Algoriphagus sp. Y33: one gene and its partners. The protein of the gene in region 3 interacts with the protein of the main gene of each other region in a pairwise test. Links are inferred from orthologs where the notes say so. Each region holds a gene or a part of one and is shown on either strand. Other genes may lie near its edges.

Region 1 (4,372 bases), 3.9 Mb from region 3 along the record:
TACCAGGTTGGCTTTGATCACTTCATAGCCATTTGCTTCTAGAATATTGGCGACTGAGAAACCCAAAAAGTTATTTCTCAAGTGGCCTAGATGTAATGGTTTGTTCGTGTTTGGGGAAGAATATTCCACCATCACTTTCTGACCGTTGGCAGGAAGCTGGCCGATGTTTTCATTTGCAAAAAGCTTTTGGAACACATCTACCCAGATCATATTGTTCAGTTCCAGATTCAGAAAACCCTTCACCACATTGAACCCCGATACTTCAGCGACATTTTCTTTGAGGTATTCACCGATCAAAGTGGCGGTAGCTTCCGGAGTTGCCTTCGATACTTTCAGGTAAGGAAAGACAACGAAAGTATAGGTTCCTTCAAATTCCTTCCGCGTAGGAGCGAGACTGATCTGCTCCAACGGCAGGTCGTGATTGAAGATATGCTGAAAGGCAAGCTGAATGCCGTTGTGTATTGATTCTTGTATGTTCATGATAATAATTTTGCCACAAAGAGCGCAAAGGTTCGCAAAGGATTAAAAAGGTCTTGGCCCTTTAGTATTTATAACCCTCTTGATTCCGTATCGCAATTTTGAGACATTAAAGTTTATAATTAAACCTAATTTATAACCTCCAAGCTTTAAATAATTTATTGCTTGGGCCAAATGGACGTCAGATATTTCTTTAACAGACTTCAGTTCGATGACCAACTATTTTTGAACAAGTAGATCGATTTTATAACCGAGGTCAATTGAAATCCCATCAATCGTAATTGGCATTGTCTTTTCAACTTCAACTTGCAAACCTAAGTTTTGAAGTTTTATTGCTAAAACTTTTTTGTAGACATTCTCAAGCAATCCAGGACCTAGTTGCGTATGAACATCAATTGCAACACCCAGAACGATATTGGATAATTCATCTTCATTCAATTCTTTTTTCAGGTCCATCTTTGTGTCACTTTGTGTTCTTTGTGGCTTAAGTTAGAAATTATCTACCAGGCTTTTAGTTGTTGCTTCGAGGACTTCGAAAGCGTTTTCAGCCATCAAATTCTCTGAATCCAGCGTGGGGTTTACTTCCACGATTTCCCAGCAGCAGACGCGTTTGTCCCGTATGAGTTTGACATTTAACTCTATCGCTTCTTGGACTGTCAATCCATCAGGAACAGGTGTGCCCGTACCTACAGAAATAGAACTATCCAGACTGTCCACATCAAATGAAATATAGATTTGATCGCAGTCTTTAAGTGTTTCTAAGGCTTCAGTGGCGATCTGTTCTATTCCCTTTGAGCGAACTTCTTGGGTACTGAAGTTTTTTATTCCGTAATTTTTCATCAAATGATCCTCCGGAGCTTGCGTGTCCCTGACTGTGATGAATACTATATCACTTGGGATGATTTTTGGGAAGTCACCACCGATGGTTTTGATTTTCTTCCAGATCGCCAAAGTCTCCTCGGATGGCTCATTGACCCGGCAGTCCAGGTTGTCCAATTGGGAAACCATCGCCAATGGCATTCCATGCATATTTCCGGAAGGAGTGGTGAAAGGAGTGTGCAAATCAGCATGGGCATCTATCCAGATCACCCCCAGTCGCTTTTCGGGATCGGCAGCTTTGATTCCCATGATAGTTCCTGCGGCGGTGCTGTGATCCCCTGCCAGGACGATAGGGAATTTCTTTTCCATCCTCAGTGATTCTATGGTGGAATACACATTTTTCAACACCTGATATACACCGTCTATGTACTTGGCATGGGGAAAATTATTTCCTTTCCAAAGGTAATTATTGGCATCAGGAACATTAATTGGATCAAACTGGGTGAAGAAATCAGACTTCTTATCCAAACTTGCAATTTTCAATGCGTCAATCCCCATACTTGCTCCCCGGGTGCCGGCAGCTATTTCCGAACGTACTTCTACTAGTTTAATATCTCGCATTTTGGTGGAGTTTTAAAGTTATATTGGGTTGGCTAAAGCGAGGCAAAAGTAGTCAAAAATGCCTAAAATTCATCTGGCGCAAAGTCTTCAGACCTGCCTACCGGTCGGGCAGGCTTGTGCTGATCATATTGCAGTCTCCTGACTGCTTCATAAAACTTTCATAATAAATTCAGCTGAGACCAATTGAAAGGCAGTAATTATTTTGTCCAAGTCGGGAGATTCGAACCGTTACAGTAGTCCATATTTATTGGAAATTCTACTAAGAAAATCAGCGTAGATCTGCGGTGTTTTTCTGCGCTAATCTGCGGAAAATAAAGACAATTCTGTACTCAATTCGTTCACATTGAAAAATACTATCGCAAAATCAATAGTTTTGAAGTTATGCCGAGTTCATCCAAACTTCCCCATGTAGGGACTACAATTTTCACAGTCATGTCGAAGCTTGCAAGTGATAGCAAGGCAATTAATCTCTCGCAGGGATTTCCGGGCTTCGGATGTGATCCGGTATTGCTTGATTTGGTAAATCACTACATGAGAGCAGGTTTCAATCAATACGCCCCTATGGGCGGAGTGCCTTTATTACGTGAGCGGATCGCTGAAAAAACCAAGTTGGTTTATGGGGTTGACTTGAATTCAGAGTCAGAAGTGACTGTAGTCTCAGGCGCTACTGAAGCGCTGTATGCTGCTGTGACCGCGGTGGTGAAGCAGGACGATGAAGTGATCCTCTTAGATCCTGCATATGATTCCTATGCACCTGCGGTGGAGTTGAGTGGAGGAATTCCGGTTTTTGTACCCTTGGAGATGCCTGACTTTTCGGTTAACTGGGAAAGAGTGAAATCGGCTATCTCTGACAAGACACGATTGATCATGGTCAATACACCGCATAATCCGAGCGGCTATGTGTGGACTAGGCAAGATCTGGATACGTTGGCTGACTTGATTCAGGACACCAATATTTTGATAGTAAGTGATGAAGTTTATGAGCACATCACCTTTGACGGGCGGGTACACCATTCTCTTTTGACCCACCCGGCGCTGAGAGAAAGAACGTTTATCTGTGGTTCTTTTGGGAAAACCTTTCATGTGACGGGTTGGAAGATCGGCTATTGTATTGCTCCGCCGAAGCTAACGGAGGAATTCCGTAAGATCCACCAATTTTTGACTTTTAGCACAGCTACACCTTTACAATATGCACTTGCCGATTACTTGTCTGATGCGGGACGCTATTTGACACTTCCGCATTTTTATCAAAAGAAAAGGGATCTTTTCTGCGATGGACTGAAAAATACTCCATTTCAATTCACGCCGGCGCAGGGAAGCTTCTTCCAAATGGTATCCTATGCCCACCTGTCGGACGAATCTGACTATGGCCTTTCTGTGAGGCTAACCAAGGAAATTGGAGTTGCGAGTATTCCGATTTCCGTGTTTTTTTCGGATGGAAGTGACCGTAAAATTCTTCGATTTTGCTTTGCAAAGGATAATTCGGAACTTCATCTGGCACTGGATAGATTACTGAAAGTGAAGTTATAGAGTTGTATATTAAGTGTGTATGTTTGTATTTTATAAAAACCCTATAAAAATTATAGGGAATATAGGATTTTAAGCTATTCTGACTTATTTTTGAGGGTATTTTAACTTCTAAAACTCAAAAAAATGAGTGCATTACAACAGACCAAGGTTTCGTCTTTTGACCAATTACTTAGTTTATCCGTTGGCTTTTCTAAAGTTTCCGTAAATCAGCAGGAGGTCATGAAGATTTTCAACGAAAAATCAGGTATCGTTATGCAGGGGATGTGCAAGTTTGAAGAGTGTTTTGAGGAGCTATATCCACTTTTTAGAGGATTGAGTGAAGGAGGAAAACCGAAAAGTTTGGATTTGGGGTTTTCCCCATCAGACAAGTCTGTTTATTTTCATTATCCTGCGCCAAGTCATCCTGAAGTAACTCTATTCTTCTCCCGATTAGTCTCACTTTTGGAAAAGGAGGTGAAATTTAAAAAAGTGTTGAAAGAGGTAATCGGTAACCGAAGACATTTTAATTCTGAGCAATTTCTGCTTCAGAATGCATTGATGGGTCTGTAGAAAATTAAGAAATCATTACCTTTATCTATTAATGGGACAGTCCTTTGGGATTTGTCCTTTTTTCGTTTGAATTCCCCTGATAAAAAGCAATTTTTGCATGCCTTTAACACCAACTACTCTTGCTAATGAATACCTACAAAGACCTGATTGAGCAGACATTTGATTTTCCTACCAAAGAATTTAAAGTAGAAAACAATGAGCTGCACTTCAATGGAGTGAATATGATGGAGATCATACAGACCTATGGAACTCCACTTAAGCTTTCTTATTTACCTAAAATCTCCGAGAGTATTCAGAATGCCAAGTTGTATTTTAAGAATGCGATGGAACAGCATGACTACAAAGGCAAGTATACATACTGCTATTGCACCAAGTC
Region 2 (4,377 bases), 1.4 Mb from region 3 along the record:
ATGCGATCTCAAATTATTTTGGGATCGCATTTGTTTCTTTAGTAATCAATACCTAATTTTGCGTTCCCTTTAGCGGGACGTTCATTTACACGGGCATAGTTCAACGGCAGAATAGCGGTCTCCAAAACCGTTGATGGGAGTTCGAATCTCTCTGCCCGTGCCAGTAAGTTAAGTACACTATGAATCTAAAAAACTTTGTCCTGGAATCATATGATGAAATGAAGAATAAGGTCACTTGGCCAAAATTCTCTTTTCTTCAAAACAGTGCAGTATTGGTGTTGGTCGCTTCCTTGATCTTTGCCCTATTTATAGGGGTGGTGGATCTGGGATTTGAAAACATCATGACATGGTTTTATGATTTATTCTAATTGAATTGACATTACAGAATGGCTGAACATAAATGGTACGTACTCAGAGTAGTAGCGGGACAGGAGAAAAAAACTAAGACCTATTTGGATAATGAAATTACCAGACAGGATATTGGGGATTTTATTCCTGAAGTCTTAATACCCTCCGAGAAAGTATATGAGATGCGTAACGGTAAAAAGCGTGTCCGAGAGAGAAACTTCTTTCCCGGATATGTTTTAGTTAATGCAGATCTCTCCAATGGTGAGGCCAATCACGTAATTACAAGTATTCCGGGAGTAATCGGTTTCTTAGGATCTAACTCAGGCGGGGCTTCCAAAACCCCTGAGCCACTTCGTCAGTCAGAAATCAACCGTATCTTAGGTAAGGTGGAAGAGATTGACGAGTTCGCAGAGAAACTGGATACACCATTTATAGTCGGAGAGACTGTCAAAGTAATGGACGGTCCTTTCAGTGGATTTACCGGAACTATAGAGGAGATATTTGAGGAGAAGAAAAAACTTAATGTTATGGTTAAGATTTTCGGCCGAAATACTCCTGTTGAATTAAACTTTATACAAGTAGAAAAACAAGACTAAGCAATGGCTAAGGAAATCACTGGTTATTTAAAACTACAAGTGAAAGGTGGCCAGGCAAACCCGTCGCCTCCAGTAGGTCCGGCTCTTGGTTCCAAGGGTCTGAACATTATGGAGTTCTGTAAGCAGTACAATGCACGTACCCAGGATAAAATGGGCCAAGTGCTTCCTGTATTGATTACGATCTATTCAGATAAGTCTTTTGACTTCGTAGTAAAAACACCTCCTGCGGCAAATTTGTTGCTAGAGGCTGCGAAAATTAAAAGCGGATCTGCCGAGCCAAACCGTAAGAAGGTAGGATCGGTGACCTGGGATCAGGTTAAGGAAATAGCGGAGGTTAAAATGCCTGACCTTAATGCTTTCAAAGTGGAGTCGGCTATGAAAATGGTGGCTGGCACAGCACGAAGCATGGGAATCACAGTATCTGGTAAAGCCCCTTGGGAAGTATAAATAAAAAACAATGGCTAAGTTAACAAAAAAGCAAAAAGAAGCTCTTTCTAAGTACGACCCAAGCCAAGTGTACTCCCTGGAGGCAGCTTCTACTATCGTGAAGGATATTACTATGACGAAGTTTGACGCTTCTGTAGATCTTGACATCCGTCTGGGTGTGGATCCACGTAAAGCTGATCAAATGGTAAGAGGCGTAGTTGCGCTTCCTCATGGTACAGGCAAAGACATCAAAGTATTGGTTCTTTGTACTCCTGACAAAGTAGCAGAAGCAACCGAAGCAGGTGCAGATTACGCAGGCTTGGACGACTATATAGCTAAAATCGAAGGCGGATGGACTGACATTGATGTCATCATCACTATGCCTAACGTAATGGCGAAAGTAGGTAGATTGGGTAGAGTATTAGGACCAAGAGGTCTTATGCCAAACCCTAAATCAGGAACTGTTACTCTGGATGTAGCTAAGGCGGTAAGAGAAGTAAAAGCGGGTAAAATCGATTTCAAAGTAGATAAATTTGGGATTATTCACGCGGGTATAGGTAAAGCATCCTTCACTGCTGCGCAGATCGAAGAAAATGTTAAAGAACTTATCCTTACTATTTCTAAGCTGAAGCCATCATCTTCTAAAGGAACGTATTTCAAGAGTATTCATTTATCCAGTACGATGTCTCCTGGGATTGCAGTGGACAAGGGTAGCATTCAAGGAATTTAATCATGACTAGAGACGAAAAAAAAGTAATAATCGACGGTCTTACTGAGAAATTTAAAGAAAACCCTTTCTTCTATATCACTGATGCTTCAGGATTTTCTGTAGCACAAGTGAATGCATTCAGAAGAGCTTGTTACGAAAAAGGAGTGGAGTACAAAGTGTACAAAAACACCTTGGTGACGAAAGCATTGGAAAATTTAGATGCCGACTTTACGGAGTTGTCAGATAAAGCATTGAAAGGATTCTCCGGAATTATATTCTCAAAAGAGACGAGTAATCTTCCAGCAAATGTATTGCTGGATTTCAGAAAAAAATTAGGTAAAAAAGCAACTAAGCCAGCATTCAAAGGCGCCTCTATCGATGCAGATATTTTCATCGGTGAAGAGAACCTAGAGATGTTATCTAAGTTGAAGTCAAGGGAAGAATTGTTGGGCGATCTAATCAGCTTGCTACAGTCTCCTGCGATGAATCTTATCTCAGCATTGCAAAGTGGCCAGAACAATATTACTGGTGTGCTTAAGACGCTTGCTGATAGAGAAGAAAAATAAGTTAAAAAAAATCATTCAAATAAATATTAAATTTCAAATACAATGGCAGATCTTACGCAACTTGCAGATCAGTTGGTAAACTTGACTGTAAAAGAGGTTAAAGAATTGACAGATATACTTAAGGATCAGTATGGCATCGAGCCAGCTGCTGCAGGTGCAGTAGTTGTAGCTGGTGGCGCTGGTGCCGGTGAAGCTGCAGCTGAAGAGGAGAAAACGACTTTTGACGTGATCTTGAAAGCTGCCGGTGGATCAAAGCTGGCAGTTGTTAAGCTTGTAAAAGAATTGACAGGTCTTGGTCTTAAAGAGGCTAAAGAACTAGTTGACTCTGCTCCTAAAGCATTGAAAGAAGGCGTAGCTAAAGACGAAGCTGAAGGCTTGAAGAAGTCTTTGGAAGAAGCCGGTGCTGAAGTAGAGATCAAATAATTTGCTGAACCGCAACTATTAGGTTGGGGTTCAGACCTAAGACCTGACTATTTTAGTCAGGTCTTTTCCTGTTTATGCACAGGTTCAAAATTGCATTATTCTAATCGGAAATAGAACAATTTCGATAATAACATTTCACCATAAACATACACTACCTTGGCTATCAAGAATCAAACCGAAAGGAAAAGTTTCTCCTCCATTAAGGTGGTCAAAAGCTATCCGGATTTCCTCGATATTCAGTTGCAGTCTTTTAAAGACTTTTTCCAATTGGATACGCCAGCAGAAAAACGCCGGGCAGACGGTTTATTTAAAGTATTCGCAGAAAACTTCCCAATCAGTGATTCAAGAGAGAATTTCACGCTTGAATTTATTGATTATGCAGTAGACCCACCGAAATATTCTGTGAGCGAGTGCATTGACCGCGGCTTGACCTACTCTGTACCGTTGAAAGCAAAGTTAAGATTACTTTGCCATGATGAGGATAATGAAGATTTCGAAACGATTGAGCAAGAAGTATTCTTAGGTAATCTTCCGTATATGACCGAGAAGGGGTCATTTGTAATTAATGGTGCAGAACGAGTTATCGTTTCACAACTTCACCGTTCTCCGGGTGTGTTCTTTGCCCAAAGCAAACACACAAATGGCACGAAACTTTACTCTGCCAGGATTATACCTTTCAAAGGGTCATGGATTGAATTTGCTACTGACATCAACAATGTCATGTATGCGTACATCGATCGAAAGAAGAAGTTCCCTGTAACAACCTTGCTAAGATCCATTGGCTATGGCTCTGACAAAGATATTCTTGATTTGTTTGGTCTATCTGAGGAAGTCAATGCTACAAAGACAGCAATGAAGAAAGTGGCTGGGCGTAAGCTTGCTGCAAGGGTTCTAAGAACTTGGGTAGAGGATTTCGTGGATGAAGACACCGGTGAAGTGGTTTCCATCGATCGAAATGAGGTATTGCTTGAGCGTGATACCGTACTTACAGACGAAGACATTGAAATGATTTTGGACTCAGGCTCTAAAAGCATCATTCTCCATAGAGAAGATGTGAACGTGGCTGATTACTCTATCATCTATAATACATTACAGAAAGATAGCTCCAACTCTGAGAAAGAGGCTGTGGAAGTTATCTACCGTCAGTTGAGAAATACGGAAGCACCGGATGAGTCTACGGCCCGTGAGGTGATTCACAGTTTATTCTTCTCTGACAAGCGTTATGATCTAGGTGAAGTTGGGCGATATAGAATCAACAAAAAATTGGGTCTTGACATCGATTCTGAAAAAATCGTCCTTACCAAGGAAG
Region 3 (7,851 bases):
TGCAATTTCAAAATTAGACGTTAATTTGTAGCAAATGAACGTTATTAATCGACGGATATACAGCGCAGTACGGGAATATCAAAATAAATACCCCATACTTGCAATCACCGGCCCACGACAGTCAGGAAAGACAACGCTTTTACGTACCCTCTTCCCTGACTATCGCTATGTCAGTCTCGAAAATCCAGACAACCGGGACTTTGCTCTGAAAGACCCGAATGGATTTCTCAACGAATATGATGATCAGGTTGTTTTTGACGAAGTGCAACAGGCTCCGGCAATTTTTTCCTACCTGCAGACCATCGTGGATAACAGATCTGACAAAATGGGAGGTTTTATTCTTTCCGGTTCGCAAAATTTTCACCTGATGGAGCGAATCACTCAAAGTCTGGCGGGAAGAGTGGCTATATTTAAGCTTTTACCTCTAGATATCAAAGAGTTAGAAGCATCGGACTTATTAGCAGACGACCCTTTTAGTCAATTGATTCATGGGTTTTATCCAGCTATGTATGATCGAAAGATTTCGTCCAGTGTATTCTACCCGAATTATGTCCAGACATACGTTAACCGCGATATCACTGAACTAATGGTCGTAAAGGACCTGAGGCAGTTTCAAAACTTCTTGGGGCTATGCGCCACTCGGGCAGGTCAACTATTAAATCTAAGTGCCTTAGCAAACGAAGCGGGGATCACCCAGCCCACAGCCAAATCCTGGCTCTCTGCCCTGGAATCCAGTTACATCACATTTCAATTGTATCCCTTTCATAAGAATTTCAGCAAACGGGTGGTAAAGACACCCAAACTCTATTTTTACGACACTGGGCTATTGTGCCACTTACTCAAGATCACCAAGAGAGAAACGTTACTTACCCACCCCGTCAAAGGGGCGTTATTTGAAAATATGATAGTAGCAGAATTCTTCAAGCAAATGCATCATAGTTATCAAAATCAAAGTCCATGGTTTTGGAGGGACAACCATGGCAATGAAGTAGATCTACTGCTAGATCAAGGGCTTAGCCTGGACATTTATGAAATCAAAGCCAGCAAGACAGTCCTAACAGAAAACTTCAAAAGCTTGGCGAAGTTCGAATCGATTTCTACCATTCCTATATACTCAAAAGGACTGGTGAATGCTGGAAGTCTGAACCAAAAAAGATCTTATGGAAACGTGATTTCATGGAAAGATTTTCCGGAATTCTCCTAATCTTCATTTTCACCTGAAAACCAATCTACCTCCTCAGAGATTAAAAGTCCCAACGTGATACCCATGACTTGTAATTCAAGCTAGGTGCCAGGAAGGCAGTGGTGAAAAGGCTCGCCAAGTCCAGCTTTTAGAGATAGCAAGAAAATCGTGATTAAGCTGTGCCTTCTGTGTACACAGTGGTTAAATTCGACTCGGATAAAAATTCCCCGACAATTACCCCCACTCCACTTGTCTCCTTTCAGAGATTAGCCCTAATTTGAAGTCTCAATTCCCCAAGCTGTATGTATTTAATTTTTGACACCGAAACCACAGGTCTTCCCCGCGATTACAATGCCCCCATGTCCGATGTGGACAACTGGCCAAGGCTAGTCCAACTCGCATGGCAACTGCACGATGCTAAAGGGAATCTGATTTCGAATCACAACTACATCATCAAGCCCGAAGGCTTTACCATTCCCTACAATGCGGAGAAAGTGCACGGGATTTCGACCAAGCGTGCTTTAGCCGAAGGCCATGACCTGAAGCAAATCCTTGGAATCTTTGAAGGAGATGTGAAGCAAGCCAACTATTTGGTGGGACACAATGTCGAGTTTGATGTCAATGTAGTAGGCTCGGAATATTACCGGGCGGAAGCTACTATGCCGCTGACGGCAAAACAGCTGGACACAAAAGATATCTCTACGGAGTTTTGCGCACTACCTGGCGGTCGGGGCGGCAAATTCAAATGGCCTACACTAACGGAGTTGCACCAAAAACTTTTTGGCAAAGGCTTTGGTGACGCCCACGATGCGGCTTATGATGTGGATGCTACAGCCCGCTGTTTCTTTGGATTGATCGCCCAAGGAGTACAAGCACCCGAGGCTGGAATTACAATCCCTGAAGTAATCTACGAAGCTCCAAAGCTGGAGGAAGCTAATTTTGCGCAAGCAAAAGATGCTCAAAAAGCCGCCGCAAAAGATGTACTGAAACAGGCAGGTAAAGCGGATATCTCTGATCTTACTGACATTCCATTTACACACCTGCATGTCCACAGCCAATATTCGGTACTTCAGGCTACTTGTGAGATCCCTGCGATGGTAGCTCGGGCAAAAGAGCTCGGAATGCCTGCAATTGCGATGACGGATCATGGTAATATGATGGGCGCTTTTCACTTTGTGAAAGAAGCTATCGGTAAGGACATCAAACCTATTTTGGGGTGCGAATTCAATCTATGTAGAGACCGAAAAAATAAATCCAACAAAGACGATGGCTACCAAACCGTCTTAATAGCAAAAAATAAAGCGGGGTACCACAACTTGGCGAAATTGGCTTCCTACGCCAATATTGAGGGATTTTATTATTTACCGAGAATAGATAAAGAGGTCTTGGTTCAATACAAAGGAGACCTAATCGCTACGACCGGCGGACTTTGGGGAGAGATACCATTCTTGATTTTGAATGTGGGAGAGACTCAAGCTGAGGAAGCTTTTGTGTGGTGGAAAGAGCAGTTTGGAGAGGATTTCTATGTAGAGCTAAACAGACATGGAGTTCCGGAAGAAGAAAAGGTAAATGAGGTACTCTTGGAGTTTGCCAGAAAATATGATGTGAAATATTTCGCCGCAAACAATGCCTATTATGCTGATAAGCCAGATGCAAAAGCACATGATGTACTCCTATGTGTGAAAGACGGGGAACTCTACGACAAACCGAAAAAGTACATTGGCAAGCGGGGACGTGAGTTCCGCTACGGCTTCCCAAATGATGAGTTTTACATCAAGACTCCGGATGAGATGAAAAAACTCTTCGCGGATCTGCCGGAAGCGATCGAGTGTACCAATGAGATCACTGAGAAAATCGAGACCTATAAACTTGCCCGGGAAGTGCTTCTTCCTGCATTTGAAATACCTGAAGAATTCAAACATGCAGAAGATGATGTGGATGGGGGAAAACGTGGGGAAAATGCCTTCTTAAGACACTTGACTTACGAAGGGGCAAAAAAGCGCTATAAGGAGATCACTCCCGAAATCGAAGAACGTTTAGACTTTGAGCTCGCCACTATCCAAAATACCGGATACCCCGGTTACTTCTTGATTGTACAGGATTTCATTGCGGAAGCAAGGAAAATGGGAGTTTCGGTTGGCCCGGGACGGGGATCCGCAGCAGGATCTGCCGTGGCCTATTGCACGGGTATCACCAACATTGATCCAATCGAATACAATCTCCTTTTTGAGAGATTCCTTAACCCGGATAGAGTTTCACTACCCGATATTGATATTGACTTTGACGATGAAGGCCGTCAAAGCGTGATTGATTATGTAATCAAAAAGTACGGTTCTAATCAGGTAGCCCAGATCATTACTTACGGTACGATGGCTGCAAAATCAGCCATCCGGGATACAGCAAGGGTATTGAATCTTCCACTTGCAGAAGCAGGGCGATTGGCCAATTTAGTACCTGATATTAAATTGAAAGCACTTTTTGGCTTGGCCGGCAATAGAGCTGCACTTTCGGACAAACTGAAAGGTCAGGGCGAAATGATTGCAAAAGCTGATGAATTGATCCGAATCTCGAAAGGCCAGGACGAATCAGCCAAAACCATCAATCAAGCCACAATGCTGGAAGGATCTGTGCGAAATCTTGGTATCCACGCCTGTGGAGTGATCATCACTCCTTCTGACATTACCAATTTTGTCCCGGTAGCCTTGGCCAAGGATTCAGACATGGTTTGTACGCAGTTTGACAACTCTGTGGTAGAATCAGCAGGTCTGCTTAAAATGGACTTTTTGGGTCTGAAAACGCTGACTCTTATAAAAACCGCAATCCGGATTGTAAAGGAAAGGCATGGTATCGAGCTAAACGCAGATCATTTCCCTATTGATGATGTGAAGACTTATGAGCTTTTCCAGCGAGGTGAGACAGTAGGTATCTTCCAATATGAATCTGCCGGGATGCAGAAATACATGCGCGAACTGAAGCCTACGGTTTTTGCGGATTTGATTGCAATGAATGCTCTTTACCGACCGGGACCGTTGGCATATATACCTTCCTTCATTAAGCGTAAGCATGGGACTGAAACCATCGAATACGATCTGGAAGACATGAAGGAATACTTGGAGGAAACCTACGGAATTACGGTTTACCAAGAGCAAGTGATGCTTTTGTCGCAAAAACTCGCCGGTTTCACCAAAGGTGAGGCGGATGTATTGCGTAAGGCAATGGGTAAAAAGCAGAAAGATGTACTGGATAAGATGAAGCCAAAGTTCGTAGAGCAGGCTTCTGCCAAAGGCCATGATGCCAAGAAATTGGCGAAGATCTGGACTGATTGGGAAGCATTTGCTTCTTATGCCTTTAATAAATCCCACTCCACCTGCTATGCGTGGATTGCCTATCAGACGGCCTATTTGAAAGCCCATTACCCGGCTGAATACCTTGCTTCGGTGCTGAGTAATAACATGAATGACATCACTCAGGTGACATTTTTCATGGAGGAATGTAAGCGGGCAGGAATCCCCGTATTGGGACCGGATGTAAACGAATCCAAAAATGGATTCACAGTAAATGCTGCGGGAGAAATCCGGTTTGGAATGGCCGCGATCAAAGGAGCCGGCTCAGCAGCCGTGGACGCAATCATCGTGGAGCGTGAAAAAAACGGACCTTATAAAAATATTTTCGATTTTGCGAAGCGCGTAAGTTCCAAAGCCCTGAACAAGAAAACCATGGAAGCTCTCGCGATGGCAGGAGGTTTTGATTGCTTTCCTCAACATCACAGAAGGCAATATTTGGAATCTGCGGATGGGGATTTGAATTTGATCGAGAAGGCAACCAAGTACGCCCAGAAAGTACAGCAAGAAGAAGAAAGCAATCAGGTGAGTCTTTTTGGTGGGGGAGCAGGTAGTATGGAAGTTCCTCTTCCTACCATTGCTCCGATGGAACCTTTCACCCAACTGCAACAATTAAATATTGAAAAGGAAGTAGTCGGGCTTTACATATCGGGGCACCCACTTGACCAGTTTAGATTGGAAATCGAATCGTTTACCAATGCTTCTTTGCCTGATCTGAATGACTTGGAAAGCTTAAAAAGCCGAAGTGATATCAAACTGGCAGGTTCAGTCTCCAGTTTTGCCCATAGAACTACCAAAAACGGAAAGCCATTCGGAACACTTACGGTGGAAGATTATCAAGGGGCATTTACCTTCTTTCTGTTTGGAGATGATTACGTGAAGTTCAAAGAGTATTTTATGCCCGGTTGGTTTTTATTCATCAGTGGATCGGTAGCAGGCAAGCGCTGGGCAGAAAATGAACTGGAATTTAAAATCGGCAACATCACGCTTCTAGACGAGATTCGTGGCAAAATGGTAAAAGGTCTTCGGGTTAATATTGACTTGGATGATTTAACACTTGATTTGATGGAGAAACTGCAGGCAATCACAGAGAAGTATAAGGGAGATGCCAAGCTGTATTTTGATGTAGTGGATCGTAAGGAAAATATCGCTTTAGAGCTTTTCTCTAAAAGATTCTCAATTGATCCTAGTGCAGAAATGATAAAGGAACTGAAGGAAATACCTGAGGTGGCTTACCGGGTGGTTTAGGAGAATTCTCGGCTTAAGTTCTACTTTCTTAAGAGAATACATAGTTTCATGAATAGTATCAAGTAGTTAGGGCATGCTGAAAAACGCCAATAATAGATCAAAAGCTATCATATTGAATGATTAATCCATTTTTGCTGAGAACGGTTTTTCAGCAAGTGCAAGCTTATTGACCATAATAGGTCTTTATCCATGCATCAGAAAATCCCAAAATCGGGATTTTCAAGCTAGCCCTAGTTAGTAGCTAGATGTAAGGCAGAGAATATTTTGAGTCTTGGCACTTATTCCTAATACTCTTCTATATCACTTGGTATTCATCTACTAAGGACCGCCGTCAAGAATGATAGTATTGTGTACAATATATAAGCTAGTTTCTATCGTTTTCCTCAATGCCCCATAGGCAAAAAAAATAAATCCTTCGGAACTTATTAATACGCTATTGGCTTTTGCACATATATTTGAAATCTCAGAAATTAAAAACCAAACATACAATGGCAAAAGCAATAGAAATTACTGACGCAAACTTTGAAGAAATTATCAAATCCGAACAACCAATCCTAGTGGATTTCTGGGCAGAATGGTGTGGTCCTTGTAAAATGATCGGTCCCGTAGTGGAAGAATTGGCTGGAGATTACGATGGCAAAGCAGTGGTAGGTAAAGTAGATGTGGATGCAAATCCAGCTGTAGCTCAGGCTTTCGGTATCAGATCTATCCCAACACTTCTTTTCTTCAAGGGTGGTGAAATCGTGGACAAGCAGGTTGGGGCAGTTCCAAAATCTGTTTTGTCACAAAAATTAGATGCGCAACTTTAAGAGTTGACTATATTGCATACAGAGCCGCAAGGAATTCCTTGCGGCTTTTTTTATCTTCATACGTTATGGCGGAGCAGTTAATTTCTTTAGATGATTTTTGGAGTTTACGGAATCAGTTTCCTGTGATAGATGCGCGCAGCGAAAGAGAGTTTGACCAAAGCCATATACCAGGCTCCATTAACATTGCCATCCTTAATAATAATGAGCGAATTCAAGTTGGGACACTTTATAAAGAACGAGGTCCAGAAGAAGCAACTATTAAAGGGTTTGAGTTAGTCGGTCCAAGATTTCATTTAATTTTAAAAGACGCTATAAAGCGATTCCCTGAGAAAAAAATAATAATCTATTGTTGGCGCGGCGGGATGAGGAGCCATATTCTTTCTTGGTTATTAAGCATGGTGGGCTTTGAAATCTTCCGCCTTGTTGGAGGCTATAAAACTTATAGGACCTACAGTTATGAACTGGTCCGAAAAGATTGGAATCTAATTGTTTTAGGAGGAAAAACAGGAAGTGGAAAAACTAGATTACTAAAAAAACTCAATGAAGCTGGTGAGCAAATCATCGATCTCGAAGGACTTGCAAATCATAAGGGTTCCGCATTTGGGGCTATTGGACAACCCGTCCAACCTTCAGTGGAGCAATTTGAAAATGAATTTGCAGAAACTTTACAAAATCTTGACCCCGATAAACCCAGCTGGGTGGAAAATGAAAGCCGAAAAATCGGAAGACTAATTCTCCCTGATAAATTCTACCATCAGATGCTTACCTCACCACTGATCGATATTTACAAGACTGACCAAGAACGAATTGATTTGATTGTAAAAGAATATGCAAGCTTACCTCAGGATGAGTTGATTCTCGCTGTTTTACGTATCAAAAAACGTCTGGGGGGATTGCGAACATCCCAAGCGATACAAGCAATTATTGATGGAAATCACGAAGACTGGATCTCAAACATGCTAATCTACTATGATAAGGCTTATACATTTGATCTTGATAAACATCCTGATGGGAAAACGATCCAGTTAGACCTTTCCGGAATTGATGAAGACAAGGCTACACAAATACTACTTGAAGCAAAATCCCAATTTTATGGAAAATACACCTACCCGACTGACCGAGTGGAGTGAAGGCTCAGGCTGTGGTTGCAAAATCGCACCAGCAATTTTAGACCAAATATTAAGTTCAAGTGGATCCTTTTCCCAATCCGACCCAAATTTATTGGTAGGCAATTCGGGAAAGGATGATGCTGCCGTTTATCAGGTGTCAG

Evidence for each region. Proteins that work in one complex are often made in the same cells at the same time.
Region 1: the proteins of dnaE (region 3) and ID165_RS08960 interact in binary tests that used the Escherichia coli proteins (3 or more experiments, as listed by UniProt). The link is inferred for Algoriphagus sp. Y33 from one-to-one orthologs.
Region 2: the proteins of dnaE (region 3) and rplL interact in binary tests that used the Escherichia coli proteins (3 or more experiments, as listed by UniProt). The link is inferred for Algoriphagus sp. Y33 from one-to-one orthologs.

Annotation. Positions count from the first base shown.
Region 1 is NZ_CP061947.1:2,205,002-2,209,373, reverse strand. Bases 1,507-4,372 are described here. They hold ID165_RS08960 (methionine aminotransferase), read left to right. Parts: upstream 1,507-2,298; coding sequence 2,299-3,447; downstream 3,448-4,372. Other genes in these bases: ID165_RS08950 (arginine decarboxylase), read left to right, coding at 4,122-4,372; ID165_RS08955 (hypothetical protein), read left to right, coding at 3,571-3,996; ID165_RS08965 (arginase), read right to left, coding at 1,507-1,917. Also shown: argS (arginine--tRNA ligase), read right to left, coding at 1-480; more of ID165_RS08965, read right to left, coding at 967-1,506. UniProt on the Escherichia coli protein: Shows aminotransferase activity with methionine and histidine as substrates, and to a lesser extent also with phenylalanine.
Region 2 is NZ_CP061947.1:4,666,853-4,671,229, reverse strand. Bases 1,507-4,377 are described here. They hold rplL (50S ribosomal protein L7/L12), read left to right. Parts: upstream 1,507-2,687; coding sequence 2,688-3,068; downstream 3,069-4,377. Other genes in these bases: rpoB (DNA-directed RNA polymerase subunit beta), read left to right, coding at 3,225-4,377; rplJ (50S ribosomal protein L10), read left to right, coding at 2,103-2,645; rplA (50S ribosomal protein L1), read left to right, coding at 1,507-2,100. Outside these bases: preprotein translocase subunit SecE, read left to right, coding at 180-368; transcription termination/antitermination protein NusG, read left to right, coding at 387-944; rplK (50S ribosomal protein L11), read left to right, coding at 948-1,391; more of rplA, read left to right, coding at 1,402-1,506. UniProt on the Escherichia coli protein: The binding site for several of the GTPase factors involved in protein synthesis (IF-2, EF-Tu, EF-G and RF3). Is thus essential for accurate translation.
Region 3 is NZ_CP061947.1:6,100,068-6,107,918, reverse strand. What follows is about bases 1,134-5,972. They hold dnaE (DNA polymerase III subunit alpha), read left to right. Parts: upstream 1,134-1,485; coding sequence 1,486-5,772; downstream 5,773-5,972. Other genes in these bases: ID165_RS25170 (ATP-binding protein), read left to right, coding at 1,134-1,204. In the rest of the region: more of ID165_RS25170, read left to right, coding at 35-1,133; trxA (thioredoxin), read left to right, coding at 6,261-6,581; tRNA 2-selenouridine(34) synthase MnmH, read left to right, coding at 6,647-7,711; selenide, water dikinase SelD, read left to right, coding at 7,674-7,851. UniProt on the Escherichia coli protein: DNA polymerase III is a complex, multichain enzyme responsible for most of the replicative synthesis in bacteria. This DNA polymerase also exhibits 3' to 5' exonuclease activity. The alpha chain is the DNA polymerase catalytic subunit.